Regions from separate parts of the Pseudomonas sp. NPDC089392 genome, predicted to be linked through region 1. Evidence: riboswitches for the same ligand, from Rfam matches in the RefSeq annotation. Region 1 holds a riboswitch; the other holds the start of a gene.
The links. Region 1 has a riboswitch for cobalamin ahead of ACIP1G_RS20745 (ABC transporter substrate-binding protein). Riboswitches for the same ligand answer to the same signal wherever they lie in the genome.
Positions count from the first base shown of each region.

Region 2: another riboswitch for cobalamin. It lies ahead of ACIP1G_RS26155 (CbtB domain-containing protein); the one in region 1 lies ahead of ACIP1G_RS20745 (ABC transporter substrate-binding protein).

Region 1 covers NZ_JBIVIF010000026.1:41,740-57,509, forward strand. The annotation lists gene ACIP1G_RS20685 (MFS transporter) at 1-117, opposite strand, end outside; gene ACIP1G_RS20690 (hypothetical protein) at 269-910, opposite strand; gene ACIP1G_RS20695 (TonB-dependent receptor) at 1,329-3,479, opposite strand; gene ACIP1G_RS20700 (DUF2946 family protein) at 3,548-3,958, opposite strand; gene ACIP1G_RS20705 (ParA family protein) at 4,176-4,952, opposite strand; gene ACIP1G_RS20710 (diguanylate cyclase) at 5,199-6,770, opposite strand; gene ACIP1G_RS20715 (hypothetical protein) at 6,830-7,309, opposite strand; gene ACIP1G_RS20720 (GNAT family N-acetyltransferase) at 7,441-7,938, shown strand; gene ACIP1G_RS20725 (hypothetical protein) at 8,060-8,383, shown strand; gene ACIP1G_RS20730 (OprD family porin) at 8,522-9,865, opposite strand; gene ACIP1G_RS20735 (ABC transporter ATP-binding protein) at 9,883-10,671, opposite strand; gene ACIP1G_RS20740 (FecCD family ABC transporter permease) at 10,668-11,684, opposite strand; gene ACIP1G_RS20745 (ABC transporter substrate-binding protein) at 11,684-12,694, opposite strand; cobalamin riboswitch at 12,805-13,004, opposite strand; gene ACIP1G_RS20750 (DUF1624 domain-containing protein) at 13,033-14,199, opposite strand; gene ACIP1G_RS20755 (TonB-dependent receptor) at 14,408-15,770, opposite strand, start outside.
Region 2 covers NZ_JBIVIF010000043.1:21,107-36,876, reverse strand. The annotation lists gene ACIP1G_RS26230 (curlin) at 1-79, shown strand, start outside; gene alkB (DNA oxidative demethylase AlkB) at 306-980, shown strand; gene ACIP1G_RS26220 (hypothetical protein) at 1,091-1,378, shown strand; gene ACIP1G_RS26215 (Yip1 family protein) at 1,465-2,079, shown strand; gene ACIP1G_RS26210 (DUF1652 domain-containing protein) at 2,100-2,360, opposite strand; gene ACIP1G_RS26205 (DNA-3-methyladenine glycosylase family protein) at 2,547-3,473, opposite strand; gene ACIP1G_RS26200 (pirin family protein) at 3,529-4,416, opposite strand; gene ACIP1G_RS26195 (alpha/beta fold hydrolase) at 4,513-5,385, opposite strand; gene ACIP1G_RS26190 (LysE family translocator) at 5,407-6,036, opposite strand; gene ACIP1G_RS26185 (GNAT family N-acetyltransferase) at 6,160-6,639, shown strand; gene ACIP1G_RS26180 (LysR family transcriptional regulator) at 6,780-7,670, shown strand; gene ACIP1G_RS26175 (acyl-CoA dehydrogenase family protein) at 7,970-9,106, shown strand; gene ACIP1G_RS26170 (D-isomer specific 2-hydroxyacid dehydrogenase family protein) at 9,103-10,047, shown strand; gene ACIP1G_RS26165 (class II aldolase/adducin family protein) at 10,071-10,865, shown strand; gene ACIP1G_RS26160 (LLM class flavin-dependent oxidoreductase) at 11,139-12,239, shown strand; cobalamin riboswitch at 12,401-12,626, shown strand; gene ACIP1G_RS26155 (CbtB domain-containing protein) at 12,719-12,907, shown strand; gene ACIP1G_RS26150 (CbtA family protein) at 12,917-13,603, shown strand; gene ACIP1G_RS26145 (cobalamin biosynthesis protein) at 13,603-13,989, shown strand; gene cobM (precorrin-4 C(11)-methyltransferase) at 14,023-14,775, shown strand; gene ACIP1G_RS26135 (DUF1272 domain-containing protein) at 14,842-15,084, shown strand; gene ACIP1G_RS26130 (response regulator) at 15,306-15,770, shown strand, end outside.

The DNA.
Region 1 (15,770 bases):
CAGCGTGGCGAGAAAGCCGTAGACGGCGAAATCGAACCACTCGACGAAGTTGCCGATGGCCGAGGCGGCGATCACCCTGCGCAGGGTGGCGGGGGATACCTCATGAGGTGCTGACATGCGGGTGCTCTCCGGTTCCATTGGCAGGCATGATTGAAGTGGCGCGGTCGGGCCGCGCCATCATTGTTGTGCTTGCCAGTAGATAGCCGGGCGCTGCAAGGCGCTTTGTCGAGGGCGACCTCGGGATACCTGAATCAACCGCTGCAGCGGTTTACAGCCGGCCTACTTTCCAGGGGGCGTACTCGAGCTCGCTGTAACCCTTGGCTACACCATCGGTATCGGCTTTGAAACCCGGCAGGCTGAACAGGTCAAGCGCCATGCAGCGGCGGTTGAGTTCGGCCTGCAGTTGGCCATCGAGGCGAAAATCATCGGGTCGGTTCGGGTGGGGATAAATCTGCACCAGGCAACCTTGGACCTTGCCCTGAGCATTCGCCTCGTAGTACAGCGAGGCCCTGCCGATGCTGTTTACCGGCTGATCGCGGAAAAGCTGTTGCCAGAAGAACTCCCGCTGGGCATTGGCCTGGCGCCGTGCGGTGTCAGGCGCCTGGGCGGCACCGGGCAGCACGACGAACAGGGGGGCGCGTACTTGCGCCGTACCGTTCGCCTCGCGAAGCGCCTTGGGCACTACGGGATAGATGCTTTTCCAGCATTGCGCCTCGACCATGCCGGCCAGTGCCTTGAAGTCCGAGCGGACCAGCTCTGCAGGCAGCGCTATTTCGTATTTCTTTGGCGCTTTGCTGGCTTTGCAGCTGATGGGCGCGGAGTGCTGGTCGAGGGTGACGTCGAGCATGACCACGCCGATTTGCTTTCCGGTATCGGCCGTGACGATGCCCAGTTTCAAGACTTGTTGCATGTCGCTGACGAATGCCTGGCGCGCCAGCTGGTCTGGCTCGGAGGTAGACCGGCTTTGGCAGCCAGCCAAAGCGATTAGCGCAACAGCTGCGACTGTTGGAAAAAACCATCTGAACACAGAAACTTCCTTGCGGTGAGCGCCGGCTTCGTGCCGGGCGAAATGAGCGTGAATATTATCATTCAGCCTGTCCGGGGTTTTGTGTGGTTTGTGTGGAGAATTGTGCGGGCAACTGTCTTACAAATCTCTTTTGACCAGCACTGGCCCTTGTAGGAGCGGCCTTGTGTCGCGATAGGGCCGCAACCCGGCCCCGGCGATGTCAGCGTCAAAGCGAAAACCGAGGGGCTGCTTCGCAGCCCTTTCGCGACGCAAGGCCGCTCCTACAAGTATCAATGCTGGCAGGGATTCTTATGCAGGACCGTCAGAACCGCATGTCCAGCGCCAGCTCGAAGGTACGTGGCGGCCCCATGTAGTACTGGCTGTTGTAGGCCTGCTTGGCATACACCTCGTCGGTCAGGTTGCGCACCCGGCCGGTCAGTGTGGTGTGCGCATCCAGGCGGTAGCGGGCGAACGCGCCAAACAGGGTGTAGGCCGGGGCCTTGAGGCTGTTGGCGTTGTCGGCATACACCGAACCCACGTAGCGCCCGTCGGCACCCACCGTCCAGGCCGGCGACAGGCTGTAGGTCAGCCACAGGTTGGCGACATTGGCCGGCACGTTCACCGGGGCATTGCCCTTGCGCGAAACCGACACGCCGTTGACCGCTTCGTTGAACTCATCGTACTGCGCATCGACGTAGGCATAGTTGGCCTCGGCCAGCAGCTTCGGCGTTACCTGCAGGCGCCCGGACAACTCGACACCGCGTGAGGTCTGCTGCCCCGCCTGGACCGTGAGATTGGCGTCGTTGGAGTCGCGCACGGCAAAGTCCTTGCGCACGATCTGGTACAGCGCCAGCGTGGCCGCACCGCGCCCGTCGAGAAAATCGAACTTGCTGCCCACTTCCCACTGCTCGCCCTTGGACAGGTCGAACAGCCCGACGTTGGAGTAGGTCGCCGCTGCCAGCGAGCCGGCCGGCAAATCGGCGGAAGAGCTGTACTGTACGTAGACGCTGGCCGAAGGTGTCAGCGCATAAGTCAGGCCGATGCGACCGGACAGCGGTTCCCAGCGCCGTTCGAAATACGCCGGCGAGGTTGGCGTCACCGCGCCGTAGTTGGTCACCTGCATGTCCAGGTAGTCGTAGCGCAGGGCGGTCAGCAGGGCCAGGCGCTCGGTGAGTTGCAGGCGGTTTTCGGCAAACACCGCGCGGTTGGTTACCTCGTGGCGGCGCTGCTTGGTCAAGCCGGCATTTACCCCCGGGATGTCATCGAAACTGCCGGGGTCGAAGTGATCGGCATCGACAATATCGCTCCAGCTGCTGGAGGTGGGGTAGAGGGTCTGGCGCATGCGCGAATAATCCAGCCCCAACGACCACTGGCTGTCCAGGCCGAACAGCTGGTTGTCGTGACGCAGCTCGATGCGGTCGCCCAGCAGGTTCTGGTCGTGGCGCTGCAGGTAGGGGCTGCTGCGCTGTACCTGGCCATCGCTGCTATAGGCGTAGCGTTCAAGGTTGCGGTAATCGCGCTGGGCGTTGTAGTGGTACAGCGTGTTCTGCACGCTGGTGCTGTCGCTGAGCTGGTAATCGAGGATCGAGCGCAGCCAGCGCACCCGCTGCTCGTAGCGGCCGTCGCCGACGTTGTAGTTTTCGAAGCGGCGGCTGTTGTCGATTTTCATCGTGCTGCGCCCGGGCAGGATCGGCGAGCCCCAGTAAGGGCTGTCTTCGCGGTCCTCCTGGTACTCCAGCGCCAGGGTGTGGGTAAGGTTGGGCGCCAGGTCGCTGAGCAGCGAGAAGGCCAGGCTGTCGGTGTTGCGCTCGTTGCGGTCGACATAGCCGTTGCCGTGCCCGCGGCTGAAATCCAGGCGCATGAAGTGGCGGGCATCGGCGGGCTTGCTGGCCAGCGCCTGGTTGATGCCGAACGCCACCTCGCTGTCGTCGAAACTGCCATAGCGGATACGCCCGTCAATGATCTGCTGGTCGCGGCTGGCAAGCTTGGTGATGTAGTTGATCGAGCCACCCACTGCGCCTGCGCCATGCAGGAACGACGACGGCCCGCCGATTAGCTCGACGCGGTCGAGCACCCAGGCATCCACCGGACGGGTGGCGCTGCTGTAGCCCAGGTTGATGCCGTTGTACAACTGGGTGACCTGGTTCTGGGTGAAGCCGCGGTAGGAAACGAAGCCGCCAAAGCCGGGGTTGGCCGAGGCATTGACGCCGGTCATGGCGTTGATCACGTCCTGGCTGTCCTTGGCGCCCCGTTCTTCGATCAGGCGGCGGTCGGCGACGCTGACCGATGCGGGGGTTTCCCGCGCGGTGAGGCCCAGGCGTGAACCGGTGCGGATCGGCACGTCCAGTTGCACGCCGCTGGCGGCGTCGCGCTCACCGTCGATGGTGGTGGCGCTGAGTTCCACAGGGGCGCCGTCCGCCCAGGCATAGCTGCAGGTGCCCATGAGGAGCACCAGGGAGGTATTGCGAAGCATGTTGGTGTGTCTTCCACGCAAAGGTCATGGCTGACCGCGAGCGCGCAGCCAGGCGCGCCCGGTTGAGGTCAGGCGAAATGAGGTACGGCTGCGGGGATGACGGCGGGGGAGGCGCGGGGGTTGAGGGCAGGGCGTTGATAGCGCGGCGGCGGTTGCGCCCAGCTGCGCACGACGATGGGCGAGGTGGCCACGGCTTGCGCCGGGGTGAATGACCAGCCGCCGCTGCCAAGCGGCACGGCCAGGCCGAACGAGGAGCACACCGGGCAGTCGAGCTGGGCCATGTGCTGGTCGCCGCCGGCGCTATCGAGGTCGATGGCCACGCCGTGCTCGCTGTTGACCGAGCAAAAGCCACCTTCCAGGCCGGCCAGGCGCAGGCCGCCCATCTGGCCATGGTGCAGGCCACACAGCAACAGGCTGAACAGGACGCTGGCATAGAGCGTCCAGGCCGTCAGCGTGCGAGTGTGCCGGGTGGTTTTCATGGTGGCGAATCTACCATCACCGATGAACGGTCGGGTAGCGCTTTGGCTTCAGAATTTTGGGGCTGCTTTGCAGCCCATCGCGACGCAAGGCCGCTCCTACAGGAGATCACGGTTTCTTGTGGGAGCGGCTTTAGCCGCGAACACCGGCGCAGCCGGTGCCATGTACCGAGTTGGCTTCTTCGCGGGTGAACCCGCTCCCACAGGTACTCTGCAGCTCTCAGGCTGCCCGCTCTAGCACATCCAGCAAGTCGACAAACTCCATCGCCAGCTTGTGCCGCGGCGCCATGTGCACCAACGGCACCGAGGCCTGGTGCGATTCACGCATCTTGATCGAACTGCTCAGGTACACCGGCAGCACCGGCATGCCTTCGCTGCGCAACTGCTCGACCAGGGTCTGGTGCAACGCAGTGCGCCCGGCGAACTGGTTGACCACCACGCCTTCCACCTGCAACGCCGGGTTGTGGTCCTGACGCAGTTCTTCGACTTCGGCCATGACGCTGAGCAGGGCCTGGCGCGAGAAGCTGTCGCAGTCGAACGGGATCAGCAGGCGCTCGGCCGCCACCAGCGCGCTGAAAGTGTAGAAGTTGAGCGCGGGCGGGGTGTCGATGTAGATCCGCTCGTAGTCCTCGCCCAGCTCCACCAGCAGCTTGCGCAGCTTGTTGATCTTGAATTTGCTCTCCAGCTTGCTCTGCAGGTCGCTGAGGTCGGGGCTGGCGGTGACCAGGTGCAGGTTGCTGTAGCGGGTTTCGGTGATCGCCACGCGGTGCTTCTTGCCGGCAGCGGTGACCGGCGACAAGGTCTGGCGGAAGAAGTCGGCGATGCCGGCAGGATTAGCGTCATTGACCAGGCCGGTCAGGTAGTAGGTGGCATTGGCCTGCGGGTCGAGGTCGACCAGCAAGGTCCGGTAGTCCTCGGCGGCACTGGCAGCAGCGAGGTTGCAGGCGATGCTGGATTTGCCGACGCCACCTTTCTGATTGAAAACCACACGACGCATGAGACGCTCTTCCATGAAGTGAAAATGTCAGGTTGGGGTCAATCCTATGACTAGAACACGACAGTTTTATGACAAGGATTGTTACAACCAGTTAAGTTCATATTCTTCATGTGGCAATGAGTTTGCCTTGAGCTATGCGGTGTCTGTTCCGGCCTCTTCGCGGGTGAACCCGCTCCTACGGGGCAGCGCTGTCGATGTAGGAGCGGGTTTACCCGCGAATAGGCCGGCTCAGGCGAAACAAAGCGATCAGGCAACAGCTACCCGATTACGCCCCGCCTGCTTGGCCCGGTAAAGCGCCCGGTCAGCCTCACTCAATACCTCCCCAGGCTCGCTCCCAACCTCGCCATCCCAGCGCGCCACCCCCAGCGAAACCGTCACCGCCCCCACCGGCTCCACCGGCGTATCCTGCACCGTCACCCGCAGCCGCTCGGCCACCGCCGCCGCCACCTCCAGGCTGGCCCCCGGCAGCAGCATCAGGAACTCTTCACCCCCAGTACGGCACAGCAGGTCACCCTCGCGGCAACAGCGGCGCATCAGGTCTGCCAGCCGGCGCAGGACTTGGTCGCCCACCTCGTGCCCATAGCTGTCATTGACCCGTTTGAAATGGTCGATATCCAGTACGATGGCCGAAAATGCCCGCCCTTCGGCTTCCAGCAACGACAGGCTGAAATCCAGGCTGCGGCGGTTGCCGAGGCCGGTCAACGGGTCGGTCTGGGCATCACGGTTGAGCCGGCCAATGCGCTCCTGCAGCAAATTCAGACCAAACAACAAAGCGCGCTTGAGTTCTGCCGCCTCGAAGTACCAGGCCCGCACCCGACGCAGGCGCTCGGCGGTGCCGACCCGGTCCATCGAGCGGGCGCCGGCGGCCAGTTGCCAGAGTGGCCGGGCGATGGTCATCGCCAGCCACCAGAGCAGCAGGCAGCCTACCAGTGCCAAGGGGGCGGAAGTGCCCACCACGTTCAGGATCAGCGGGCTCAGTGGCATGATCGTCTGCGCCAACGGCTGCTGTGCCACGATGCCCCAGCCGGCACTGGGGACGGTGGCGTAACCTGCAAGCACTTCCACGCCCTGGCTGTTGGTCAGTTGTCGGGTGCCGCTGGTCAGTGTCGCCAACTGGTCAATCAGCGCGTTGCCCTCAACAACCGTTCCCACCCGCTGGCTGTTGGGGTGGTACAGCAAACGGCGGTTGCGATCGACCACATACAGGTACGAGCCGTCCTGGTGGAAATGCTCGCCCAGCAGGCTGTTGAGGATGTTGCGTTCACGCAGGTAGAGGCTGCCGCCGACATACCCCAGGTAGCGGCCGTTGCTGTCGAAAATGGGTTGTGACAGTGCCACCACCAGGTTGTTGGCTGCCGACAAGAAGGGTGTGGAAACCAACGGGCGCCGCTCGTGCAGTGCCTGCTGAGCGCCGGGCGATTGCATGTGGGTGCCGACCAGGTGGCGTAGCGGGGTGGGGGATATCGCCAGCAGCGTGCCGTTGGCATCGACTACGAATGTGGAATTGAAGGCCATGCTCTGGCCCAGCACGCGGTCGGTCTCCTCCTGCAGTGCAGCGGCGTCGCTCAGCTGTCGGCCCTGGACCCTGGCGCTGAAGGCCAGTTGCTGCAAGGCACTGGCGATGAAGGACTCGGTGATGCTGGCCAGCTTGGTCGCATACACCCGGTTGGTTTCCAGGGCGTTGTCTATCAGCAATTGGCGCTGTACCCGGTAGCTGGCGAAATAGCTGGCGCACAGCATGACCACGGCGGTAAGGGCGCACAGCACCAGAATGAGTGTACGTAGATCCAGGCGCAATCCGTGCTTGGCGTGTGGCAATCCTGACCTCGGGTGATCGAAAGAGGGCTACGAAATGGGAGTGACCTTGCTGGCCACGTTCAAGAGCCTGCCTTATCCAGCGCGTCAAGCTCGTCTTCCACCTGCTGCATGCGCTGCTCGACCAGGGCCTGCACCTTCACGTCGCGGGCAGTCTCGCGCATCAGGGCAGTGAGCTTTTCGCTCAGGCGCTTGCCGTCCTCCGTGTCTTCCAGGGCGCGGGCCTTGGCCGGGTCCTGGGTGGCGGCGACGATGGTGGCGAACTCGGCGTCGCTGAAGTTCTTTTCGCTGTACAGGCGGAACAGGTCCTGGCGCTGGTCCTCGACCGTCAGGTGCTTGCGCAGCACATTCTGGATGGTGGCTTGCGACAGCTGCGGGTGCGTGCGGCCGAGCAGCTCGGCCATGCGTTCGATGTTGTGCGTGTAGGCATCCTGCAGCGGCAGCTGGGCGAGGATCTGTTCTTCACGGGAGGGTTTCTGGTCGCAGGCGGTGAGGGCGGCAATCAGCAACAGCGGTAACAGCAACTTCTGGAAGCGAGGCATGGCGTGGCCTGGTCGGGCAGTGACGACTGCCGATTATACCGATGTACGCCAGGCCACGACGAGCCCCGTGATTTGCCTTGAGCGGCCCGCTGCGGTAGAACCTTGGCCTCCCAACCATTGCCAACTGCCTGATGCCGAACTGGACTCTGCAACCTGTGACACGCGATGCCACTGCCGAAGTGCTGGCGTTTGTCGACAGCGCCCGTCGCCAGCTGTTCCCGATGCTCGCCAACGCGCCGTTGCCGCGTGACCTGGCACAATTCGCCGAAACCTACCTGGAGGGTGAGGGCTGCTTCCTGGAGGCCCGCGATGGCGGGCGACTGGTCGCGGTGATCGGTTACCTGCCCTATGACCACCGTTTTTCCCAACTTGATTATCACGCTGAGCAGGTGGTCGAAGTGGTGCGCCTGTTCGTGCTGCCGGCCTACCGCAGGCATGGCCTGGCAGCGGCGTTGTTCAGTGCATTGCGCGAGCGCGCGGTGCAGGCGGGCATCGGCTGCCTGTACCTGCATACGCATCCGTTTCTGCCGGGTGCGATTGCGTTCTGGGAACGGCAAGGGTTTGCGGTGGTGGATGTGGAACCGGACCCGCTCTGGCAGACCACGCACATGCAGTTACGATTGCGCTGACCTGTAGGAAAGCGCCTACAACGATAGTTCTGGCGTGATCGACGTGTTCATTTAAAACCCCGGCCAGCTTGCATACCTTTGACCGTGCACGGATTTTCAATGCACCCAAGGGAGGCTCACGATGCCATACATGGCCCTGTACAAACTCAAACTGCTGGATGAATTCGAAGACCGCACTGACCTGTGGACCTTTGCTGATTTTGAAAAAAGGTTGATAGAACTGTGGCGTGGGGCGACCTACCATGACGCCAAAGGCATCATCAATGCGGCGCACAAGGAACGCCGTTGGCCGAGGGCGGTGAAGCGCTATTTGCTGACCAATTACAGGGTATTTGGCAATGTCAGCTCAGAGCTGGATCGCACGTTTGCCCAGGTGGTGGCGGCGATGAGTGCGCAGGAGCGGATCGAGTGGGGGTTGCTGCCTGCTGGCAGCTCGGTTGCCTGACAGACCATGGGGCCGCTATGCGGCCCATTCGCGACGCAAGGCCGCTCCCACAGGGTCAGTGTAAGCGGGTCTCTTGTGGGAGCGGCCTTGTGCCGCGAATGGGCTGCAAAGCAGCCCCAACCCCGGCAACGCGGTCTATCAGAACCCACCCGATAACGGCCAATCCACCGCCAACCGAATCTGGTCCCCATCCAGCTCCGCCTGCGCTGTGTTGCCGCGATGCACGTTATGCCTCAGCGAGAACGTGGTGCCCCTGGCCTTGCCACTCTGCACCACATAGCGTGCCTCCAGGTCGCGTTCCCAGTGCTTGCCCCCCTTGCCATAGCCCAGATACGCATACCCGCCATCAGGGTCGACATGCGTGCCATCGATATCGAACCCGCGCACATACAACGCCGTCAGGTTCAACCCCGGTACCCCGTAGGCGCCCATGTTCAGGTCATAACGTGCCTGCCACGACTTTTCGTTCGGTGCGTTGAAGTCCGACATCTGCACCGCGTTGGCAATGTAAATCGCCCCCCGCGTCACGTAGTCGAATGGCGTGTTGCCGTGCACTTGCTGCCAGCCCAGGCTGAAGCCGTGTGGCCCCTGGTTGTAGCGCGAGACCAGGCTCCAGGTGGTGTTATCGATACGCCCGGACAGCGCCTTGCCGGTGTCGCTGGTGCGGTACAGGTTGAGGTCCAGGCTTACGCTGCGCTGGTCATCCAGCGCATGGCTGAGGGTGCTGCCCAGGTAGTGCTGGTTCCAGCTGTCCTCGTAGCGTGAGGTATACAGGCTGCCGCTGAAGGCGGCGCTTGGGTTCCACACTGCACCGGCCAGGTCGAAGCTGTTGCCCTGGCGGCCGTTGGAGTAGTTCACCACAAAGCCCTGGTCATGGCTGGAGGCGTTGCGGTCGGTGCTTTCGTTGAAGTGCCCGGCCACCAGCTTGAGCGTGTCGAATTCGTTGCTGGTGAGGAAAAAGCCGGTGGCGGTCTCGGGCAGCAGGCGGCTGTCGGAGGAGCTGAACACCGGGGTCTTGACCCGTTGTTCACCGTAGGACAGCACGGTATTGGACATGCGCAGTTTCAGCGCCGCGCCGGCGCGGCTGTATTCGTTTTTCGGGTGCCCGTCATTATCGACCCCGAGCAGGCGCGCTTTGCCTGCGCGCCCACCGCCACTGTCGAGTTGCACGCCCTGATAGGCGTGGGCATCAACCCCGACACCGATCAGCCCTTGGGTGAAACCGGACTGGAAGGTGCCCATCAAGCCATAAGCCCATTCTTCGGCCATGCCATTACGCTCGCTGCGCGGCTTGTAGGCATTGCGCGCAGCGCTGTTGCGCCCGCCGTGCTTGTAGTCGCGCTGGTCGAACACGCTGCGATTGAGGATGCTCCAGCTGCCATCTTCGATAAAACCGTTGCTGTGCGACTGGGCAGCGTCGGCCAGCGCAGCCGGGGCATGCAGGGCGCTGGCAAGCAGCAGGGCGGCAGGGCGCAACAGCATGGGCAGAACTTCCTGGTTCAGGGGGCGCGGAAACGCAGGATGCGCGCGCCGTCGAATGGGTCGGTGAGATAGCGGGCGTGGACGCCGAAGGTGCTCAGCAGGCGCTCGGGGGTAAGCACCTCGCACGGTTTGCCGAGGGCGACCAGGCGGCCTTTGTCGAGCACCGCGACGCGGTCGCAGGTCAGCGCCTGGTTGAGGTCGTGCAGGGCCACCAGGGTGGTCACCGGCAAGGCCTGCACTTGTTGCAACAGGCTCAGCTGGTGCTGGATGTCCAGGTGGTTGGTCGGCTCGTCCAGCAGCAGCACCTGCGGCCGCTGCGCCAGGGCGCGGGCGATGTGCACGCGCTGGCGCTCGCCACCGGACAGCGAGCCCCACAGGCGCGTGCGCAGGTGCAAGGCATCGAGGTCGGCCAGGGCTTGCTCGACGATTTCGCGGTCTTCCTTGGCGAACGGTGCCAGCGCCGAGAGCCACGGCGTGCGGCCCAAGGCAACGGCGTCGAACACGCTGATCGCATCGAGGGTGTCGGCCTGCTGCTCCACCAGCGCCAAGGCCTGGGCAACACGGCGGCGGGGCATTTGTGCCAGTGGTTCGCCCAGCAGCTGCACGCTACCGCAGGCTGGCTTGCGTAGGCCCGCCAGCAACTTCAGCAGTGAGGATTTGCCAGAACCGTTGGGGCCGACGATGCCGAGGGTTTCACCGGCAACAACGCTGAGGTCGATATCGCTGAGCACGCTATTGCCGGCCAGTTGCAGGCTCAGGCCCTGGCAGCTCAATGGCGGAATCTGTACTGCGGTCATGACCGTCATGGGCGCCCCCGACGGCTGACCAGAATCAGCGCGAAGACCGGTGCGCCGATCAGCGCGGTAACCACCCCTACCGGGATCACCTGGCCGGTGATCAGCGTGCGCGAAAGGATGTCAGCGGCAATCAGGAACAGCGCCCCACCCAGCGCGCTGGCGGGTAGCAGGCGGCTGTGCCCGGAGCCGAGTAGCAGGCGCAGGGCATGCGGGATCACCAGCCCGACAAAACCGATGGCGCCGACGATGGACACCATCACTGCCGTCACCAGCGCCGCGCAACTGATCAGCAGTAACTGGGTGCGCCGCACCGGGATGCCCAGCGAGGCCGCCGAATCGGTGCCGAAGGTGAACGCATCCAGCGCGCGGCGATACCACAGGCACACCAGCAAGCCGAACAGCACCACCGGCACGGCCAGCCACACCGAAGGCCAGCGCACGCCGCTAAGGTTGCCCAGCAGCCAGAACAGGATACCGCGCGCCTGCTCGGCGGTGGCCGACTTGGTGATCAGGAACGCGGTCAAGGCGTTGAACAATTGCGAGCCAGCGATACCGGCGAGGATCACCTGGGCGTTGTTGCTGCTGGGCCCAGCCGCGCGGGCCAGCACCAGCACCAGAGCGAATGCGGCCACGGCGCCGATGAAGGCCCCGGCGGACATGCTCAAGGCCAGGCTGCCCACGCCCAGCAGGCCAACCAGTACCGCGCCGGTCGAGGCGCCGGCAGACAAGCCCAGCAGGTAAGGCTCGGCCAAGGGGTTGCGCAACAGCGCCTGAAGGATCACGCCGCAGGTGGCCAGGCCAGCACCGCAGGCCGCTGCGACCAGGGTGCGGGTCAGGCGGTAGTTCCAGACGATGCCGGCGTCGATCGGGTCGACCGGGTAGCCGGCCTGCCACAGGTGGTTGGCCAGCACCTGGCCGACCACGCTGGGCGACAGGTTGGTTTCGCCGATGGCGGTACCGGCCAGCAGGGCGGCCAACAGGGCTGCCAGGGCAAGCGCAATGCAGGGTAACAGGCGAATCATCACTGGGCTGCTTTACCACTGGCGAAGGCGGCTGACAGTGTCTGCACGCCGCGGAACAGGCGGATGCCGGCCTGCATGGCGTCGGCGTCGAGGATGATGATACGGTCGTGCTTCACCGCGTCCATGTTGCGCGTGACCGGGTCGCTGCGCAGAAATTCCAGCTTCTTCTGGTAGTCGTCGGCGGGGAAGCGGCGGCGGTCCATGCGGGCGATGATCAGCCAGGTCGGGTTGGCCTTGGCCAGAGTTTCCCAGCCTACGGTTGGCCACTCTTCGCTGGACTCGACCACATTGCGCACGCCGAGGGTGCGCAGCATGAAATCGGCGACACCCTGGCGGCCCGCCACATACGGGTCGATGTCGAGGTCGGCGCTGGAGAACCAGAACAGTGCCGAAGTGGCCGACAGGTCCTTGCCGGCCAGTTGCGCCTTGGCGCTGTCCAGGCGGCCTTTGAGCTCGGCGTTCAGCGCCGTGCCGCGCGCCTGCACGTCGAAGATTTCGGCCAGCTGGCTGACGCTTTTGTAGATGCTGCCTACCTGGAACGCCTGCAGCCGGGTGCCGTCGGCACCGACCAGGTTGTCCTTGCCTTCGCAGTCCGAGGGCAGCAGGTAGGTGGGGATCTTCAGCTCATCGAACTGCTCGCGGGTGCCGACCACGCCTTGGGCGCCGACCATCCATTCGAACTGTACGGTCACCAGTTGCGGACGCTTGCCCACTACAGCCTCAAAGCTTGGGTCATTGTCGGCCAGGCGCGGTACCTTGGCGTTTACTGCCCGGTACTCGGGCAACACGTTGTTGAACCACAGCGAGGTGCCCGACAGCTTGTCGCCCAGGCCCAGTGCATAGAGCATCTCGGTACCGGCCTGGCCGATGGTGACGGCGCGCTGCGGCGCCTGGGCGAAGGTCTGCGGTTTGCCGCAGTTGTCGACCGTGAGCGGGTATTGGGTAGCGGCGGCCTGGGCCAGGCCGGTGAGGCCGAGGCCGGCGAGCAGGGTGGCGAAGCGGGGTAGCATGCGGGGCGATCTCCTATCGGACAGTTCTGGTGAGGAACGCACGGACAGGCATCGCCGAGCCCCCGCTGGCTGCAGGGGCAACACTGATGGCCAATCCCGGACACCCCGCCGGTTGGTGAATGTAGGCCGGCAGGTCTCCTGACTGGTGCGTCACGGCCCGGCTCCGGCCTTCCCGGGCAGTTACACCCAGTGGCATTGATGGAGCAGGCTCGGCACCTACAGTTGCGGGGGCAGTTCCGATTGGCCCGAAAGGACGGGCCCGGGATTCCCTATTAATTCCGTGGTGGAAACCGGCGGCCCGCATGGTAGACCATCGCGCCGCCGGGTGAAAACGCTTTTCAGAAGTACTTCAGCCAGCCGATGTCGCGGCGGCGCTGCTTCAGTTGGGCGAACCAGCGCACTGGCAGGTACAGCGACACCGCCAGCAGCACGGCGCCCAGCCACACTGCAGCAATGCCATCGAAGCCGAAGTAGTCGCCATGGTTGCGGCCGAACAGCGCCACGCAGGCCAGGTACAGCAGCTTCAGTACATACAGGTGCAGCAGGTAGAAGAACATCGGTGCCGCACCGAATACTGCCAGGGCGCTGATCCAGCGCGCCTGGCCGGCACGCTCGAAGGCGCGCAGTAACAGCAGGCCACAGCCCAGGGTCAGCGCCAGGAACAGCAGCGAAGGTGGGTATTTGGTGATGTTGAAGAAACTCATCAGGGTTTGCGTGAAGGTTGGGTAACCGCTCCACGGCGCTTCACCGTAGCCGTTGAGCATGCGCAGTACGACAAAGCCCAACAGCGCGAGCAGCCCCGCCAGTAGCAGGCGGTGCTGGCGTTGGTCGGCCTCGCTGCCACGGGTGAACCAGGGGCCCAGGCCGTAACCCAGGGCGATGACACCGATCCACGGCAGCACCGGGTAGGACGTGCGCAGCCGCAGGTTTTCGGAGAACGCCAGCCAGCCTCGGTCATGCAGGATCGCCCACGGTACGTGCAGCGCCGATTCCACACCAAAGTGCAGGCCATCGAGCAGGTTGTGACCAGCGATGATGACCGCCCCCAGGGCCAGGAGCGCGGCGCGTGGCAGCCATACCAGCAGCGACAGGGCGATCATGCTGACGCCGATGGCCCAGATCACTTGCAGGTAGATCACGCTGGGCGGCAACTGGAAGGTCCAGGCGAAGTTGACCAGGGTGAACTCCAGCACCACCAGGAACAGCCCGCGCTTGAACAGGAACGCCGAAACATCGCCACGGCCTTGGTGTTTCTCGCCGTAAAGCCAGGCCGACAGGCCGGTCAGCAGGACGAACACCGGCGCACACAGGTGGGCCAGGGTGCGGCTGACGAATAGCGCCGGCTCGGTGGTGTCGATGGCCATCGGGTCGCTGACCTGGCGGTGCAGGAAGAAGGTCTCGCGGACGTGGTCCAGGAGCATGAACAGGATTACCAGGCCGCGCAGGGCATCGATGCTCTGCAGGCGCTGGGTAAGCAGGGTAGGGGTGGCGCTGGCGCTTGTCATGGAGGGTCGCTGATGGGAATTGATGTCAAGTGAAACGTTATCTTATAACTAAATGGTGAGGGGTTGGTAGCGGTTTTTGTGTTTGCCTGTGCCGGCCCTTTCGCGGGTAAACCCGCTCCTACACAGGTACAGCACAGGCATTGAGATAGACGCTGTCCTTTGTAGGAGCGGGTTTACCCGCGAAGAGGCCGGCACAGGCCGGCTCAGGTCAGAAGCTGTAATCCACCGTCGCAAAGTACGACCGTGGCATCCCCATCAGCCACTGCTGCCCGCTGAACGCCGACTGCACATACTCACGGTCGAACAGGTTGTTCAATTGCAACCCCAGCCGCACATCCGGTAACACCTGCCAGCCGATGTTGGCATCTACCACGGTGTATCCGGGGGCGCTCTGGGTATTGGCGGTATCGGCATAGCGCTCATCCACATAGCGCGCGCCAATGCCGGCCTCTACTTGCTGCCCGAAGCCTTTGCTCAGCCACAGGTTGGCGGTACGCCGCGGCACGTTGACCGGCCGGTTGCCCGCGCGGTCCTGCGCAACACCGCCGACCATTTCGGCGAAGTCGTCATACCTGGCGCGCACCAGCGATGCGTTGGCCGACACCTGCCACTGGTGAGCCAGCGCCAGCTCCAGGGTTGCCTCCAGGCCGTCGGAGGTCTGCTGGCCGGCCTGTTGCGGCTCGTGGGTGATCGGGTCGGCCACCAGCAGCTTCTTCTTGACGATGTGGTAGGCCGCCAAGGTCCATTCGCCACGGCCCTCCCAGAAGCGCTGCTTGAGTCCGACCTCGGTCTGCTTCGCTTCTGTCAGGTCATAGTGCATCTGGCTCGGGCTGAGGCTGATCAGATTGTCGACCCCGTCCTCGCTGGTGGAGTACTGGCCATACAGCGACAGGTCGTCGGTAACCGCAAACACCAGCCCGACGCGCCAGTTGCCACCTTGCAGGCTGCGGTCGCTGCGGCTGTCGTCGGTCAGGTTGTCGCGGTCGATGTGGTGCTGGTCGCGGCGCACGCCGGTTACCAGTGACAGCCGCTCGCTCAACTGCAGACGGTTTTCGGCGAACAGGGCAAAGCTGTGGGTGGTGGACAGGGTTTGCGGGCGCAACGGCGAGGCACTGTGGAACCCGCCCGGCTGTGGTTGCCACGGGTCGATGTAGTCGCCGCCGACATCATCGTAGGGGGCGTTGCTGTCGACGTTGAAACGCACCTTGTTGTACTCCGTGCCGAGCACGGTCTTGCTGGCCAGGCCGAACAGCGTGTGGTCGAAAGTGAACGTCTGGCGGTCGCCGAACTGCTCCTGGTTGTGCTTGATTTCCAGGTAGCTGCCGCGCTGTAGCTGCTGGTGTTCGGCATCCCAGTCGTAGTTCTCGGCATTGCGCCAGTGGCGGCGGCTCTTGATGTAGTACAGCTGGTTGCTGGCGCTGACGTGGTCGTTCAGCGCCCAGTCGGTGGTCAGCCTGGTCCACTCGTCGTCGTAACGCTGTACGTCGTTCTGCACGTTATAGTTTTTCTTGTGCAGGCTGCTGCGGTAGTGGCCGTCGATCAGCGGGGTGCCGTAGTAGTTGGCAGGCTGT
Region 2 (15,770 bases), on a different contig from region 1:
AGACCAGAGCGGTATCGCGCAAACCGCCACCATCACCCAGCTGGGCAGCACGAACCTGGCAACTGTGACCCAGAAGTAAGCGTCTCCCCCTTGAACCGCGGTGCTCCTCTCCCTGGTGCCGCGGTTCCTTTTTTTCCTGTGCCGTTTCTTGTTTGTTTTACCGGCCTATTCGCGGGTGAACCCGCTCCTACAGGATCAACACAGGTCCGAAATCTGTGTGGTCCCTGTGGGAGCGGGTTCACCCGCGAATAGGCCAGACCTGCCAAGCGCATTACAATGGGCCTACCCAACCCGACACCTATCCCATGATCCAGTCCGACCTCGACCTGTTCGGCCCCCAGCCGCAACGCCTGGCCAGCCACACCGTGCTGCTGCCCGGCTTCGCCCTGGCCGAAACCGAGGCGCTGCTCGACGCCCTGCGCCCGGTGCTGCGCGCCGCGCCGTTCCGGCACATGCACACCCCGGGTGGCCTACGCATGGCAGTAGGCCTGACCAACTGCGGCACGCTAGGTTGGGTAAGTGATGAACACGGCTACCGCTACAGCCCCAGCGACCCGCTCAGCGGCAAACCCTGGCCTGCCCTGCCCCCGGTGCTGCTCAGCCTGGCCAGCCGCGCTGCGGCCATGGCCGGGTTCGACGGCTTCGTGCCCGATGCCTGCCTGGTCAACCATTACCTGCCCGGCACCCGCCTGAGCCTGCACCAGGACCGCGACGAACAGGACTTCGGCCAGCCGATCGTGTCGGTGTCGCTGGGCTTGCCCGCGGTGTTCCTGTTCGGTGGTTTGCAGCGCGCCGACAAAAGCCAGCGCATTCCCCTGAACCACGGTGATGTGCTGGTCTGGGGCGGTGAAGACCGCTTGCGCTTTCATGGCGTACAGCCCATCAAGCCCGGCGTGCATCCGCGCCTGGGTGAACGGCGGATCAACCTGACCTTGCGCAAGGCGGGCGCAAACCAGATGAACGCACATGAAACAGTTTGAACATCTTGGCCAGGCAAGCTTCAAACAATAAGCCGCGCCCACTTCTGCCTGGAGCCTGCCATGCGCTACCTGCCCTGTTCCTTCAGCCCCTGCACCGGTACCGCGCGCCCATGAAAATGCCCGGTCGCGCGCCCAATGCCTCGCTGCAACTCGATTACGTACGTGACACCCTGTTCGGCCCGGTGGCGCAGAGCGTGGAGTGCCAATGCCAGCTCGCCCCCCTCAACCTGCAAGGCCGCCCGGCGCTGCGCCTGCATATCTGCCCGCCGCTGCCCGACAAGGTCGACCGCGCCCACAGCGTGGCCTTCATGTGGGACGGGCGCAGCTACCACGGCGTGGTCCGCGACCACGGCAAGTGCGGCGATGGCGGCCTGAACCTGTTGCTGGAACTGCAGTAAGCCGATCAACGGCGGCCAACCTGGCTGAACCCACCGGGCGCGGCATGTCTCCATAGCAAAAGGGCCCACGCCTGCCGGAGAACGCCATGAACAGTCCGTTGCTCAAGCTCTTCACCCACCCCGCCGACGCCTGGCTGGACATTCGCCGGGCTGAAGAAGATCACCCGCAGCAATACCTGCCACGCCTGCTGGCCCTGGCGCTGATCCCCGCCGTTTGCCTGTTCGTTGGCACCACCACCTTCGGCTGGAGCCTGGCGGCCGAAGAGCGGGTACGCCTGAGTATGGGCAGCGCCGCGCAACTGGCAGGCCTGCTATACGCCACCACGGTGGTCGGGGTGATGCTGATGGGGGTGATGATCCGCTGGATGTCTCGCGGCTTCGATGTGCAGCCCAGCCTCAGCCAGTGCATCGGCTTTGCCGCGTACTGCGCCACGCCGTGGTTCTTTGCCGGGGTGGTCGGCCTGGTGCCCATTCGCTGGCTGGCCTTCGCAGCGCTGATCGCAGCCTCGGCTTATGCCAGTGTATTGCTGTATGGCGGGTTGCAGACGTTCCTGCGGCTGAAGAAGGAACAGGCCATGCTGTTCGCCACTTGTGTCTGGGGTGTGGGGTTATTGCTGCTGGTGACCATGCTGGTGGCGATGATCCTGTTCTGGTTCAACGGCCTGATGCCGGAATACGTACGCCCGGCCAGCCTGGGCTGACCGGGGCACGGCGGGCGCGCTCAGGCGATGGCCTTGAGTGGCGCTGGGTGGCTGTCGCGCAGCGCATGCAGCTGCCCCACCAGGTTGACCAGGTCACGGCAACTGTTAAGGCTTTGCAGCGGGACCCCGCTCAGGGTAACGCCTTCATCGAGACTCTGGCCCTGGCCGAGGCGGATGGTCAGGTTGGCGCCGTCCGGGCAGCTGACTTCACAGCGATCAGGCAGGCAGGCCTGCTCGATCATCTGCCGCATCTCTAGCATCGAAACTCCAATCAACGACATGGTACGACCCTCTCTGTGGGATGGCCTGTTGTGTGGAAGTACGCCTTTGTGGGGCGGGGCGCCAATTGATATTGCGCATGCCCAGGCAGGCGTCCATGCGCCGGGGCAATAATCATGCGGGGAATCCTCTAGCACCTTAGTGGAAGATTGCCAGCAAGGGCCGAGTGTTCGAATGCAATGGCAAACTTAACGACGAGTGGTCCCGGCCGGCCCCAGTGATGCCCACAGGTGCTGCGCCGCATAGGCCCGCCACGGCCGCCAGGCCAACGCCCGTTCGGCCAGTTGCGCTTCATCGCCTTCCAGCAGGCGCAACGCCTTGATCAACGCCACATCGCCCAACGGCAAGGCATCGGCCGCGCCGGCCTGGCGCAGCGCCAGATACTGCGCGCTCCACGGCCCAATGCCCTTTAGCCGGCACAGGTTGCGAAGCAAGTCGTCCAGCACTTGCCCGCTGCGCAACAGCCCGGGCTCGGCCAGCAACGCATTGGCCAGGGTGCCGAGGGTGGTGGCGCGGGCGCGCGGCATGCCCATGTTTTCGAACTGCGCCGCCACCAATACCGGCAGCGCCGGGAACACATGGCTCAAGCCTGGTGCGGGCAAGCGCAGGGGCACGCCGTGACGTTGCACCAGGCGGCCGGCCAGGGTCATGGCCCCGGCCACGCTGATCTGCTGGCCCAATACGGTACGCATGGCTTGCTCGCAGGCGTCCCAGCCTTGTGGCACGCGCAGGCCTGGGCGTTGCATGAGCAGGTTGGCCATCAGTGGGTCGCGGGACAGTTCGGCGCTGATGCGTGCGGGGTCGGCGTCTAGGTCGAAGACGCGCCTTAGCCTGGCGATCAGGGCGGGAAGCATTGCTGAGGGAACGCCCTCAAGGTGGACACGCAATTGGTTGCGCAATGGCGTGGCGTGCAGGACGGCGTGGTGGCCTGCGACGATCAACGTGCGACGGTAGATGCCGTCGGCGCAGGTTTCGATGCCGGGGATGCAGCGGGCGGCGAGGAAGGCCAAGGTCGAGGGCCAGTGGTAGGGGGCGCGGTAGCGCAGCCACAGGGTATGGTGGCTGGGGTTTGATAAAGACCGGCGCACGCCGTGCTGGAGGGTGAGCTTGGGCATGGATGCATCATGCCAGCAAATGAATGGCCGGGTCAGGCCATTCAATCAACCAGGATCAGTGCGCAGCTCCGCCTCGCTCATCCTGCATCTGCCCAAACCGCCCGGCATGGAAATCGTCGAACGACTCGGCAATCTCTGCCTGGCTGTTCATCACGAACGGGCCATAGCCAACGATGGGTTCATCGATTGGCTCACCGCTAAGCAGCAGCACACTGGCACCTTCCAGCGCTTCGACCATTACATCCTCGCCACCCTGGTCAAGCAGCACCAGGCTTGACGGGCCGGCTTCGCGCTCGCCGTTGATCCGCACATTACCGCGCAGCACCACCAGCGCCGCGTTGCGCCCGGCGGCCACCGGCAGCTGCAAGGCTGCGCCGGCATTTAGCCGCAGGTCCCACACATCCATGGCCGTAAAGGTTCGCGCCGGCCCTTGGTGCCCACGGAAGTCACCCGCGATCACCCGCAGGCTACCGACATCTGCGTCCAGCGCCACCACCGGGATATCGTTGGCCAGCAACGTCTGATAGCCGGCCGCTGCACGCTTGTCCCGCGCCGGCAGGTTGACCCACAACTGCACCATCTCCAGCGTACCGCCACTGCGGGCAAAGCCTGGGGAATGGAACTCTTCATGAATGATGCCGTTGGCGGCCGTCATCCACTGCACGTCACCTGGGCCGATCAAGCCACCTGCACCGGTAGAGTCACGGTGCTCCAGCTCGCCCTGGTAGACGATGGTCACCGTCTCGAAGCCGCGGTGCGGGTGCTGGCCAACGCCGCGCCGCGCATTGGTCGGGGTGAAGTCATGCGGGCCAGCGTAGTCCAGCAGCAGGAACGGGCTGATCTTGCTGGCCAGGTTGTCGTAGGTGAACAGGCTGCGCACCGGGAAACCATCACCTACCCAGTGGGCGTGAGGGCTGCGGTGAATACCCAGAATCTTTTTCATGAGAAGGCTCCTCTCTCGGTTGAGATAACCTTATCAATGATGCCAATCTGGCGGTAGCCAGCTAAATTGGCCTACATCGTTCCACAAATGGAACAATCAGCCCTGCAAGAAACCGAGCACCTGCTCGGCTGCCATGGCCGGGTCTTCCTGCATGAAGCAGTGCCCACCCGCGACCTGCTGCGCGCTCACATTACGGTTGAGCGCTACCAGGCGGTTCACCGAGCGTGGCACGAAGGGGTAGGTATGCTCACCATACAGCACCCGCGTCGGCGTGCTGATGGCGGCAAGGCTGGCCCACATGCGCTTGGGGAACGAGCTGAAGATTTCCACCTCGCGGCTGGGCCGGCACTTGAGCACCACGGCTTCGCCACAATCGCCGATGGCATGCTCGACATAGGCCTGCAACGCCGCGTCGGTCCAGCCTTTGAAGATGCCACGGCCTTGCAGCGAAGCCAGCGCCGTTTCGCGGTCAGGCCAATGGCTACGACGGCTGGCGGCCTTGCGCGCCAAGGCATGGCGCTGATGCAGGCCGACCAGTGCCGCCGCCCCCATCATGCCGAGCATACGCCGGCTGAAAAGCACCGGGTCGAGCAACACGGCACGCGCGAACAACTGCGGCTCACTGGCCAGGATCAGCCCGGTGAGCACGCCACCGAAGCTGTGCCCCACGGCAAACCGTGGCACGTCGCCGTACTCCTCACGCCCGGCCTGAAAGGCCTCCACGGCCAGGGCGGCGTTACGGTTCCAGCCGCGAAACACTCCACCATGGTCGCTGTCGCCATGCCCCTGGACATCGCAGAGCCACAAGTCGAAATGCTCACCCAGGCGCATCAGCAATGGCTGGTAAGCCAGGCAGCAGAAGCCATTGCCGTGCAAGAAGTGCAGCAGCGGCTTGCCACTGGCCGGGGTTCGCCAGCCACGTAGGGTGAAGCCTTCGGCACATTCGTGGGACCAGGGAATCAACTGCATGGGTTTGCCGTACTCGCGGGGCTAGGAAAACGCCGATTCTACAAACAGCAGCGGGTACAGTGAAATCACCAGCAGCAAGGCCATCAGGACATTGAACAGCATCAGCCAGCGCGGGTTCTGCAACAGGTTGCGCAGGGCGCTGCCAAACATCACCCAAACACCGACGCTGGGCAGGTTGACCAAGGCGAACAAGGCAGCGATGACGATCACATTGGTTACATAGCCTTGCGCCGGCGTGTAGGTGGTAATCGCCCCTACCGCCATCACCCAGGCCTTGGGGTTGACCCACTGGAACGCTGCCGCGCCCCAGAAGCCCAGCGGTTTGCGCGCGCTGGACGAGGCCGTGCCGACCGGCCCGGAGGTGGCGATCTTCCACGCCAGGTACAGCAAGTACGCCGCGCCGGTATAGCGCAGCACCGTGTACAGCGGCGGCCAGGCCTTGAACACCTCGCCCAGCCCCAGGCCGACGGCCAGCACCATCACCATGAAGCCACAGCTGATACCCAAGGCGTGAGGGATCGAGCGGCGTACGCCGAAGTTCACCCCCGAGGCCAGCAACATAGTGTTGTTGGGCCCCGGGGTGATGGAGGACACGAAGGCGAACAGCACGAAGGCGGTCAGCAGGTCGGCAGAGGCAAGCATGGCGGGCATTCCACATTCTTTATAGGTGCTGTCACACTAACGGAGTCGCCCTCTCCTGCGACCGGTACAGTTCTATTAAATTATGTAGATACACCTCACTGTACCGTTACCCTGGATCAAGGAAGCCGTCCCATGAGCCTCACCATTCGCCCTGCCGTTCGCACCGATGCCGAGCAGATCCTGGCCTTCATCACCGAACTGGCCGAATACGAGCGCGCCCGCCACGAAGTGGTTGCCACTCTTGCCGACATCGAGCACAGCCTGTTCGACGAAGGCAGCACGGTGCACAGCCTGATGTGCGAGCGCGATGGCCGGGCAATCGGTTTTGCCGTGTACTTCTACAGCTACTCGACCTGGCTGGGGCGCAATGGCATCTACCTGGAAGACCTGTACGTGACGCCCGAGCAACGCGGTGACGGCGCCGGGCGGCAGTTGCTGCAGCACATTGCCCGCGAGGCGGTGGCGAACAACTGCGGGCGGCTGGAATGGAGTGTGCTGGACTGGAACGAACCGGCAATCGGCTTCTATGAGAAGCTGGGGGCCGAGGCGCAGGATGAGTGGGTGCGTTACCGGTTGGATGGGGAGAAGCTGGCGGCGTTTGCCCGGGGGTGATTGGGCAAGTTTGAGTTACCCGGGGCTGCTTCGCAGCCCATCGCGACGCAACGCCGCTCCCACAGGTGCTGTGACAATTCGGGTTATCGGGATTATGCTCTCAAGGTATGTCCCACCGCCCCACTATGTGAGCGCCGTATATGAAAATTGATGACATGGACGCCTTCGTGGCGGTCATCCGTTGCCAGTCGACCAACCTCGCCGCCGAAGCCCTGCAGTTGACCCAACCGGCCATCACCCGCCGGGTGCAGAACTTCGAGGAAGACCTGGGCGCCACCCTGCTCGACCGCAACACCAAGCCCCTTAAGCCGACCCCCATGGGCCTGCGTGTATACGAGCAGTGCAAGGCGATCCTGCGCGAGATCGACTCGTTGCGCGAGCTGGTGGCCAACGACGGCGCCCCGTCTGGCACCCTGCGCCTGGGCGTACCGCAAACCTTGGGTGATGTGGTGCTGCTCGATGCGCTGGCGCAAATCCGCGAAACCTACCCCGACCTGCGCACCCAGGTTACCAGCGGCTGGGGCAGCAGCCTGATCGCGCGTATGGAAAACGGCGAGCTCGACGCCGCCGCCGCGCTGTTCCCGCCGGGCAAGATCTTCCCCGAAGGCATCGCCAGCCAGTCGCTCGCACGCATGCCGCTACGGGTGGTGGTGGCCAAGGGCAGCGCCGGCAAGCGCAACCTCAAGCTCAAGGATTGCTACACCCGCGGCTGGGTGCTCAACCCTGATGGCTGCGGCTTTCGCGCTGGGTTGCAGCGCGCCCTCAGCGAACAGGGGTTGAGCCTGTCGATCAATCTGGAGACCTTTGGTACCGAGCTGCAATTGGGGCTGGTGGCCAATGGGCAGGGGCTTGGCTTGGTACCTGAGCCATTGCTGCAGAACAGCCGTCATCGGGATGCGCTGGACGTGGTCAACGTGACGGACTTCAAGCCGCAGGTGGATTTGTGGCTGTTCCATCCGCGCTATCTGGGTAACCTGCAGGAGCCGGTGGAGTTGTTTGGCCGGGTGGCTGGGCAGCAGCTTTGCGGTTGAGCTGAGATTGCCGGGGGCGCTCTGCGCCCTTGTGGGAGCGGGCTTGTCCCGCGATCACCGGCAGAGCCGGTGCAATCCACCGCGTTGCCTGCTTCGCGGGACCAGCCCGCTCCCACAAGGACCTCTGTTGATGCACGACAGCGCAACCCGGCCACCACGAAAAAATACCTCATCCGCATAAAAATATTAATCTTAAATTCAAAAAAGTAATAATTAGCATAGAACAAAAAAGACTTTTACAGTCATCATCCATACGAATACGGTCTTAGAAACCCACCGTGTTCCAGGGATGAATACCCATGAGTCAACCCCCTTCCGCCAGCGCGCTTGCCGAACTCACCCAGGCCCTTGCCGCCAACGCTGAACGCTACGACCGCAATGGCCAGTTCCCCGCCGACAACTTCAACCTGCTGCACCGCCACGGCCTGCTGGGCCTAACCGTGCCCCGCCCCTTGGGTGGCGGCGGTGCCGACCTGGCCAGTGCACGCCGGGTAGTCGCCGCCGTCGGCAAGGGTTGCCCGTCCACCGCACTGATTCTGGTGATGCAGTACCTACAGCACTTCCGCCTGCAGGACGAAGCCCGCTGGCCCGAGCACCTGCGCCTGCAGGTAGCCCGCGATGCCGTGGCCAACGGCGCACTGATCAACGCCTTTCGCGTCGAGCCAGCGCTGGGCACCCCTGCCCGCGGCGGCCTGCCAGCCACCGTCGCCCGGCGCACCACCGCGGGCTGGCGGTTGTCCGGGCGAAAGATCTACTCCACCGGCAGCCATGGCCTGACCTGGTACCTGGTGTGGGCCCGCAGCGATGACCAGGACCCATTGGTGGGCGGCTTCCTGGTGCACAAGGACACGCCCGGCATCCGCATCGTCGAAGACTGGGACCACCTGGGGATGCGCGCTACCTGCAGCCATGAAGTGCAGTTCGATGAGGTGCTGATCCCGTTGGACCATGCTGTCAGCGTCAGCCCGGCCAGCGCGCCACGCCCCGAACTGGACAGCACTGGCCTGCTGTGGATGGCGGTGTTGCTACCCGCGCTTTACGACGGCGTAGCCCAGGCCGCACGCGACTGGCTGGTGCAGTTCCTCAACCAGCGCGCGCCTTCCAACCTAGGTGCACCACTGGCCAGCCTGGCACGCTTCCAGGAGGTGGTCGGGCGTATCGATACCTTGCTGTTCGCCAACCAGGGCTTGCTGGACGCCGCCGTGACCGGGCAGGTCGACCCGCGCCATGCCGGGCAGCTCAAGCACCTGGTCAGCCGCAATGCCATCCAGGCCGTGGAGCTGGCCATAGAGGCCGCCGGCAACCCCGGCCTGTCGCGGCGCAACCCGCTGGAGCGGCATTACCGCGATGTGCTGTGCAGCCGCATCCACACCCCGCAGGACGATGTGGTGCTCGGCCAGGTCGGCCGCGCAGCCCTGGCGGAGGTGGCAGCATGAGCCACTCGATCATCGCCAGCCAGCTGGACGCCCAGGCCAACCAGTACCTGCGTGAACAATTGCCCGACCACGAGGTGGTCGATATCGCCCCCAGCCAGTTGCAACTGGACACCCCTGCCGACGTGTTCATCCTGCGCCCGGTCAACGTGCGCGGTAACCGCGTGGACACCCCGCCAGCCGGCTGGCCGTGGTCGTTGCGCTGGGTGCAGGTGGTGTCCTCGGGCATCGACTTCTACCCCGCCTGGGTGTTCCAGGGCCCGCCAGTCACCAGTGGCCGTGGTGCCAATGCCGAACAGGTGGCCGAATTCGCCCTGGCCCTGGTGTTCGCCGCCGCCAAACAACTGCCAGGCCTGTGGGTCAAGGACGCCGATTGGCGCCTGACCCCACTGGCGCCGGTGCGTGGCCGTACCCTGGGCATCTTCGGTTTCGGCAGCATCGGCCAGAGCCTGGCACGCAAGGCGACGGCCTTGGGCATGTCGGTGCTTGCGCTGAACCGCCCCGGCCAGGCGATTGCCGAGGTGCCAGGCGTGCAACGCGTCGACAACCTGCAGCAGCTGTTTGCCGGCAGCGACCACCTGGTCATCGCCGCCCCGCTCACCCCCGCCACGCGTGGCCTGATCGATCGCCAGGTACTGGCCCAGGCAAAGCCCGGGCTGCACCTGATCAATATCGCCCGCGGCGGGTTGCTGGACCAGGACGCCCTGCTCGAAGCCCTGGACAGCGGCCTGATCGGCCGCGCCAGCCTCGATGTCACCGAGCCGGAGCCATTGCCAGCGGGCCACCCGCTGTACCACCACCCACGCGTGTTCCTGTCGCCGCACACCTCGGCGATTTCCGAGGACGGCTACCCGGCCCTGCTTGAAGCGTTTCTCGACAACTTCGCCCGTTACCGCGAACAGGCACCGCTGCACAACCTGGTCGACACCCAACGCGGCTACTGAACCCACACCTTTTGGAGAACACCATGACTGCACTGTCTGTCGTCACCCCGCAGGAAAACAGCGTACGCCAACGCGTCAGCGCCGAAGAATGGGAGGTGCGGGTAAAACTGGCTGCGGCTTACCGTCTGGCCGCCCTGTTCCGTTGGACCGACCACATCTACACGCACTTCTCGGCCCGCGTGCCGGGGCCTGACGAGCACTTCCTGATCAACGCCTTCGGCCTGCTGTTCGACGAGATCACCGCGTCCAACCTGGTGAAGGTGGACGTGGACGGCACGATTATCGACGACCCGCTGGGGCTGGGTATCAACCAGGCAGGCTATGTGATTCACAGCGCCATCCACCGAGCACGGCCCGACCTCAAGGCGGTGCTGCACACCCACACCCGTGACGGCGCAGCGGTGTCGGCGCAGCGTGATGGCCTGCTGCCGATCTCCCAGCACGCACTGGCCTACTACAGCCGCGTGGTCTACCACGACTACGAGGGCGTCGCACTGGACCTGGACGAGCAACAGCGGCTGGTGGCCAACCTGGGCGACAGCAACATCCTGATCCTGCGCAATCATGGCCTGTTGACGGGAGGCATCAGTGTCGAACATGCGTTCCGTGAACTGCACGGGCTGGAGCGCGCCTGCAATATCCAGGTGGCGGCGCAGGCCGGGGGCAATGACCAGTTGCTGCACGCGGCGCCAGCGGCGATTGCCAAGGTACATGAGCAGTCGAAGCGGTTTTCCGATGGGCTGGGGGAAGGCATTCAGCGGCACTGGGATGCATTGATCCGGCAGCTGGATCGGGAGGGGCTGGATTACCGGGACTGACTAGCCGCCACCTATTACCTGTGCTGGCGCCTATATTTAAAATGCATTTTATTAATTTTAAATATAGATTTAATTCCCTTAAAACATAATTAGCATAGATCCAAAAAGCCTTTCACAACCCCACCCACCCCACGCTATGGTCTACCCATCAAGACCGACCCCACACCTGGCGGAGGCCGTTTACCACAGCCCCGCCAGGCAGCCCACCCCCTGCATCACGCAGCGCTCCTGTCGCGGCCCGACTCGCCACTCAACAGCACAGGAGCTTCACCCATGAGCCTCGAATTCATCGGCCTCATCGGCCCGCAGGAAAGCAGCGAATCCCAGGCGCCACGCGGCCCGCTGGTGGATCTGGAGTTCATCAAGGCCTTCTCCCAGGCCCAGGAATACGGCGGCTTCGACAAGGCGCTGCTGGCGGTCAACACCAGCGCGCCGGATTCGCTGATCCTGGCCAGCTACGTGGCCGCCCTCACCGAGCGCATCGGCCTGCTGGTAGCCCATCGACCGGGCTTTCAGGCCCCGACCTTCGCCGCCCGCCAGTTTGCCACCCTGGACCAGCTGAGCCGTGGGCGGGCCTCGATCAACGTCATCACCGGCGGTGACAGCGGCGACTTGCAGCGCGATGGCGACTTCCTCGACAAGGATGCCCGTTATGCCCGCACCGACGAGTACCTGCAGGTACTGCGCGACACCTGGACCCGTCACGAACCGTTCGACCACCAGGGCACTCACTACCGCATCGAAGACAACCTGACCCTGGTCAAGCCGGTGCAGCACTTGCCGATCTACTTCTCTGGCGCTTCCGACGCGGCGGTCGAGGTGGCTGCCAAGCACGCCGATGTCTACATGATGTGGGGCGAACCGCTGGAGCAGGTACGCGAGCGCATCGCCAAGGTGCGCAAGGCAGCGGCACGCTATGGGCGCGAAAAGCACATCCGCTTCAGCCTGTCGCTGCGGCCGATCCTGGGGGCCACCGAGGCCGAAGCCTGGGGCCGCGCCGAACGCATACTGGCCGACGCCCAGGAACGTATTGGCATTCGTCAGGGCAACCGCCGCGAGAAAAACTTTGGCAAGAGCAACGCCGGTTCCGAGCGCCTGGTGCAACTGGCCAGCCAGCGCAAGGTGCATGACACCCGTCTGTGGACAGAGATTGCGGCACTGGGTGGCGGTGCGGGCAACTCCACTTCGTTGGTGGGCACCGCAGACCAGGTGGCCGAGTCGGTGCTGGCCTACTACGAACTGGGGGTGACCACCTTCCTGTTCCGCGGTTTTGACCAGCTGCTTGATGCGGTTGAGTACGGACAAGCGCTGATCCCGCGTATTCGCGTGCTGGTTGACCAGCATGAGGCCGGCCGCAGCGCGCGCACGGCATAGATCTCTCTACCTGCCGCACTGGCCTCTTCGCGGGCGCGCCCGCTCCCACAGGGATATCGCAAATCATAGGTTCAGCGGCACACCTGTGGGAGCGGGCAAGCCCGCGAAGGGCCGCAAAGCGGCCCAATATGGCGATTGACGCCAAGCCCGCCCCATGCTCTCCTTATGCCTCACGTTCAGGTGCCCCCAATGGGGGTGAAACGGGAAACCGGTGCGTCGCAGGCCCTTCAATCAGGGCCGGACAAGGCCGGTGCTGCCCCCGCAACGGTAAGCGAGCGAAACGTCTATACCACTGTGCCCGATAGTTCGGCATGGGAAGGTGACGCTTTCCAGGAGCCCAGCTCCTCCTCGCAAGCCCGGAGACCGGCCTGGCGTTCATGAACACCCCGCGGTGGGCGGGCGCTGTTGCATTCCCCTGGGCGTACACGCTCGGGGCTGCCGCGCTTGCCCATTGCCCACAAAAAGCAGAGGAACGCGTCATGCCCGTCACCAGCACCAAGCCACACAGCCTTGCCACCCCTGTTACCCTCAGCCAGCGCGTAGTCATCGCCGTCGGCGCCAGCCTGCTGGGCTTGTGCCTGGTGTACTTCGCCGGTTTCTCGCACATCGAGGCCGTACACAACGCCGCCCACGACACCCGTCACAGCGCCGCCTTCCCCTGCCACTGAGTACGCCCGATGATCACGCGCATTGCCCGTACCGCGGGCTTCAGCGGGCTGCTGGCTGCCCTGCTGCTGACCTTGCTGCAAAGCTTCTGGGTCGCCCCATTGATCCTTGAGGCAGAAACCTACGAGTCCTCCGCCCCGGCCGCACACCACGAGCACGGCAGTGAAGTGCCTGCCCATGAACACAGCGCCGAAGCCTGGTCGCCCGAAGACGGCTGGCAACGCGTGCTGTCCACTACCGGTGGCAACCTGGTGGTCGCGGTCGGCTTCGCCCTGATCCTCGCCGCCCTGTACAGCCTGCGCGAGCCACAGCGCGCCGGCACTGGCGCATGGTGGGGGCTGGCCGGCTTTGCCGTGTTCTGCCTGGCCCCAACCCTGGGCCTGCCACCCGAACTGCCAGGCACTGCGGCTGCCGACCTGGGGCAACGCCAGGCCTGGTGGATCGGCACAGCCAGTGCCACCGCCCTCGGCCTGGCCTTGCTGGTGTTCGCCCGCCACTGGCTGCTGAAGGCGCTGGGTGCCGTGCTGCTGGTCATTCCCCATGTAATCGGCGCACCGCAACCCGAGGTGCACGAAAGCCTGGCCCCTGAAGCCCTGGAAACCCAGTTCAAAGTGGCCTCCTGGCTGACCAACGCCGCCTTCTGGCTGGCCTTGGGCCTGCTCAGCGCATGGCTGTTCCGCCGCTCCAGCCAGGCCTGATGCCGGTTTTTTACGCCGGTTTCGGCTGCCGCCGGGGTTGCCCGGCGGATACCCTGCAAACCTTGCTGCACCAGGCGCTGGGCAACCAGGGCCTGGCGTTGGCTGATCTACGCGGCATCGCCAGCATCAGCCTGAAGGCCGACGAGCCCGGCTTGCAGCAGTTGGCCGAGCGCCTCGGTTTGCCCTTGGTGCTGTACCATAGCGCGCAACTGCAACCCTACGAACCGTTGCTCAGCCACCGCTCTGCCGCAGCCCATGCCCACAGCGGCTGCTGGGGCGTGGCCGAAAGCGCTGCCCTGGCCCTGGCCTGCCAGCAGCTTGGTACGGCCCGCTTGCTGCTGACGCGCCAGGTAATGGGCCCGGCCACCCTCGCGCTGGCCTGCTGAACGTTTCGCTCTTCTTTCTTGCAAGGACTTTCAATGACGGTCTACTTCATCGGCGCCGGCCCCGGCGACCCGGAACTGATCACGGTCAAGGGCCAACGGCTGATCCGCCAGTGCCCGGTGATCATCTATGCCGGCTCACTGGTACCTGCCGCCGTGCTTGAAGGCCACCAGGCCGAGACCGTGATCAACAGTGCCGAACTGCACCTGGAGCAGATCATCGCGGCCATGCGCAATGCGCACGAACAAGGCCAGGATGTGGCCCGGGTACACAGCGGCGACCCCAGCCTGTACGGCGCCATCGGTGAGCAGATCCGCCACCTGCAGGTGCTGGGCATCGATTACCAGATCATCCCCGGGGTCACCGCCACGGCGGCCAGCGCAGCCCTGCTCGGCTGCGAACTGACCCTGCCACAGGTGGCGCAGACGGTGATCCTCACCCGCTATGGCGACAGCTCGCCGATGCCATCGGGCGAGCAACTGGGCGACCTGGCGCGCCATGGGAGCACCTTGGCGATCCACCTGGGGGTCAAGCACCTGGCGCGTATCGTCGATGAGTTGCTGCCGCACTACGGCGCAGACTGCCCGGTGGCGGTGGTGCATCGCGCCACCTGGCCCGACCAGGACTGGGTGCGCGGCACCCTCGGCGATATCGTCAAACTGGTTGCGGCCAAGGCCTTCCGGCGCACGGCGCTGATTCTGGTGGGCCACGTGCTGGGCGACACGCCGTTCGCCGAGTCGGCCTTGTACCGCGCGGGGCACGCCCACTTGTACCGCCCTGGCGACTGAGCATTGCCAGGCTTGCCGCGGGCGTAGCAGACTCCAGGTTCCCGCCTGCGAACAGGAGTCATGCCCATGCTGGATTTACGCCCCAACTGCGAGTGCTGCGATACCGACCTGCCGGGTGACAGCCCCGACGCGCTGATCTGCTCCTTCGAATGTACCTTCTGCCGCGCCTGCGCCGAAACCCGCTTCCAGGGCCGTTGCCCAAACTGCTCCGGCCAATTGGTGGCCCGCCCGACACGGGCCGGCCAGGCGCTGCTCAATAACCCCGCCTCGACCCAGCGCGTGAAAAAAGCACACTCCGCCTGCGCTTGACTGGCCGCAAAAAACAGACATCGCCGCTTTGATAGGGTGATGTCTTTCTCGTTATTTGTAGGAAATTTCGACAACAACCACGGGGTTTATCAACACTTCTATACTCGGCATTACCAAACTTCGGGAATGGTCGTATCGTGCAGCGCTTCCGATAACCCCACTTGCAGACGTATTCCTGAGTGTTCCAGGAAGCGGACCACATCCCGACAGGAGTTTTCCCCATGACAACTGTGCTGATCGTCGACGACCACCCCATCGTCCGGCTGTCCTTGCGCCTACTGCTCGAGCGTGAGCGCTTCCGTGTCGTCGGCGAGGTCGGCAATGGCAGCGAAGTGGCGCAGGTAGCCCGCGAACTGCGCCCGGACGTGGTCATTCTCGACATCGGCCTGCCCGGCCTGGATGGCATGGAAGTGATCAAGCGCCTGCAATGCCTGGAACCAGTACCCAAGATCATGGTGCTGACCGGGCAAGCCACCGACCTGTACGTGCGGCGCTGCCTGGATGCCGGCATCGGTGCCTTCGTCACCAAGGAAGAGGACCACGAGGCGCTGCTGTTTGCCCTCAAGGCCCTGGTCAAGGGCTACTCGACCTTCCCGCAGATGTCGGTCAACAGCAACTCGCTGGAAAGCGAGCCTGTGCGCCTGGCCAGCCTTTCCAACCGGGAAATGGAAGTGCTGCGGCGCCTG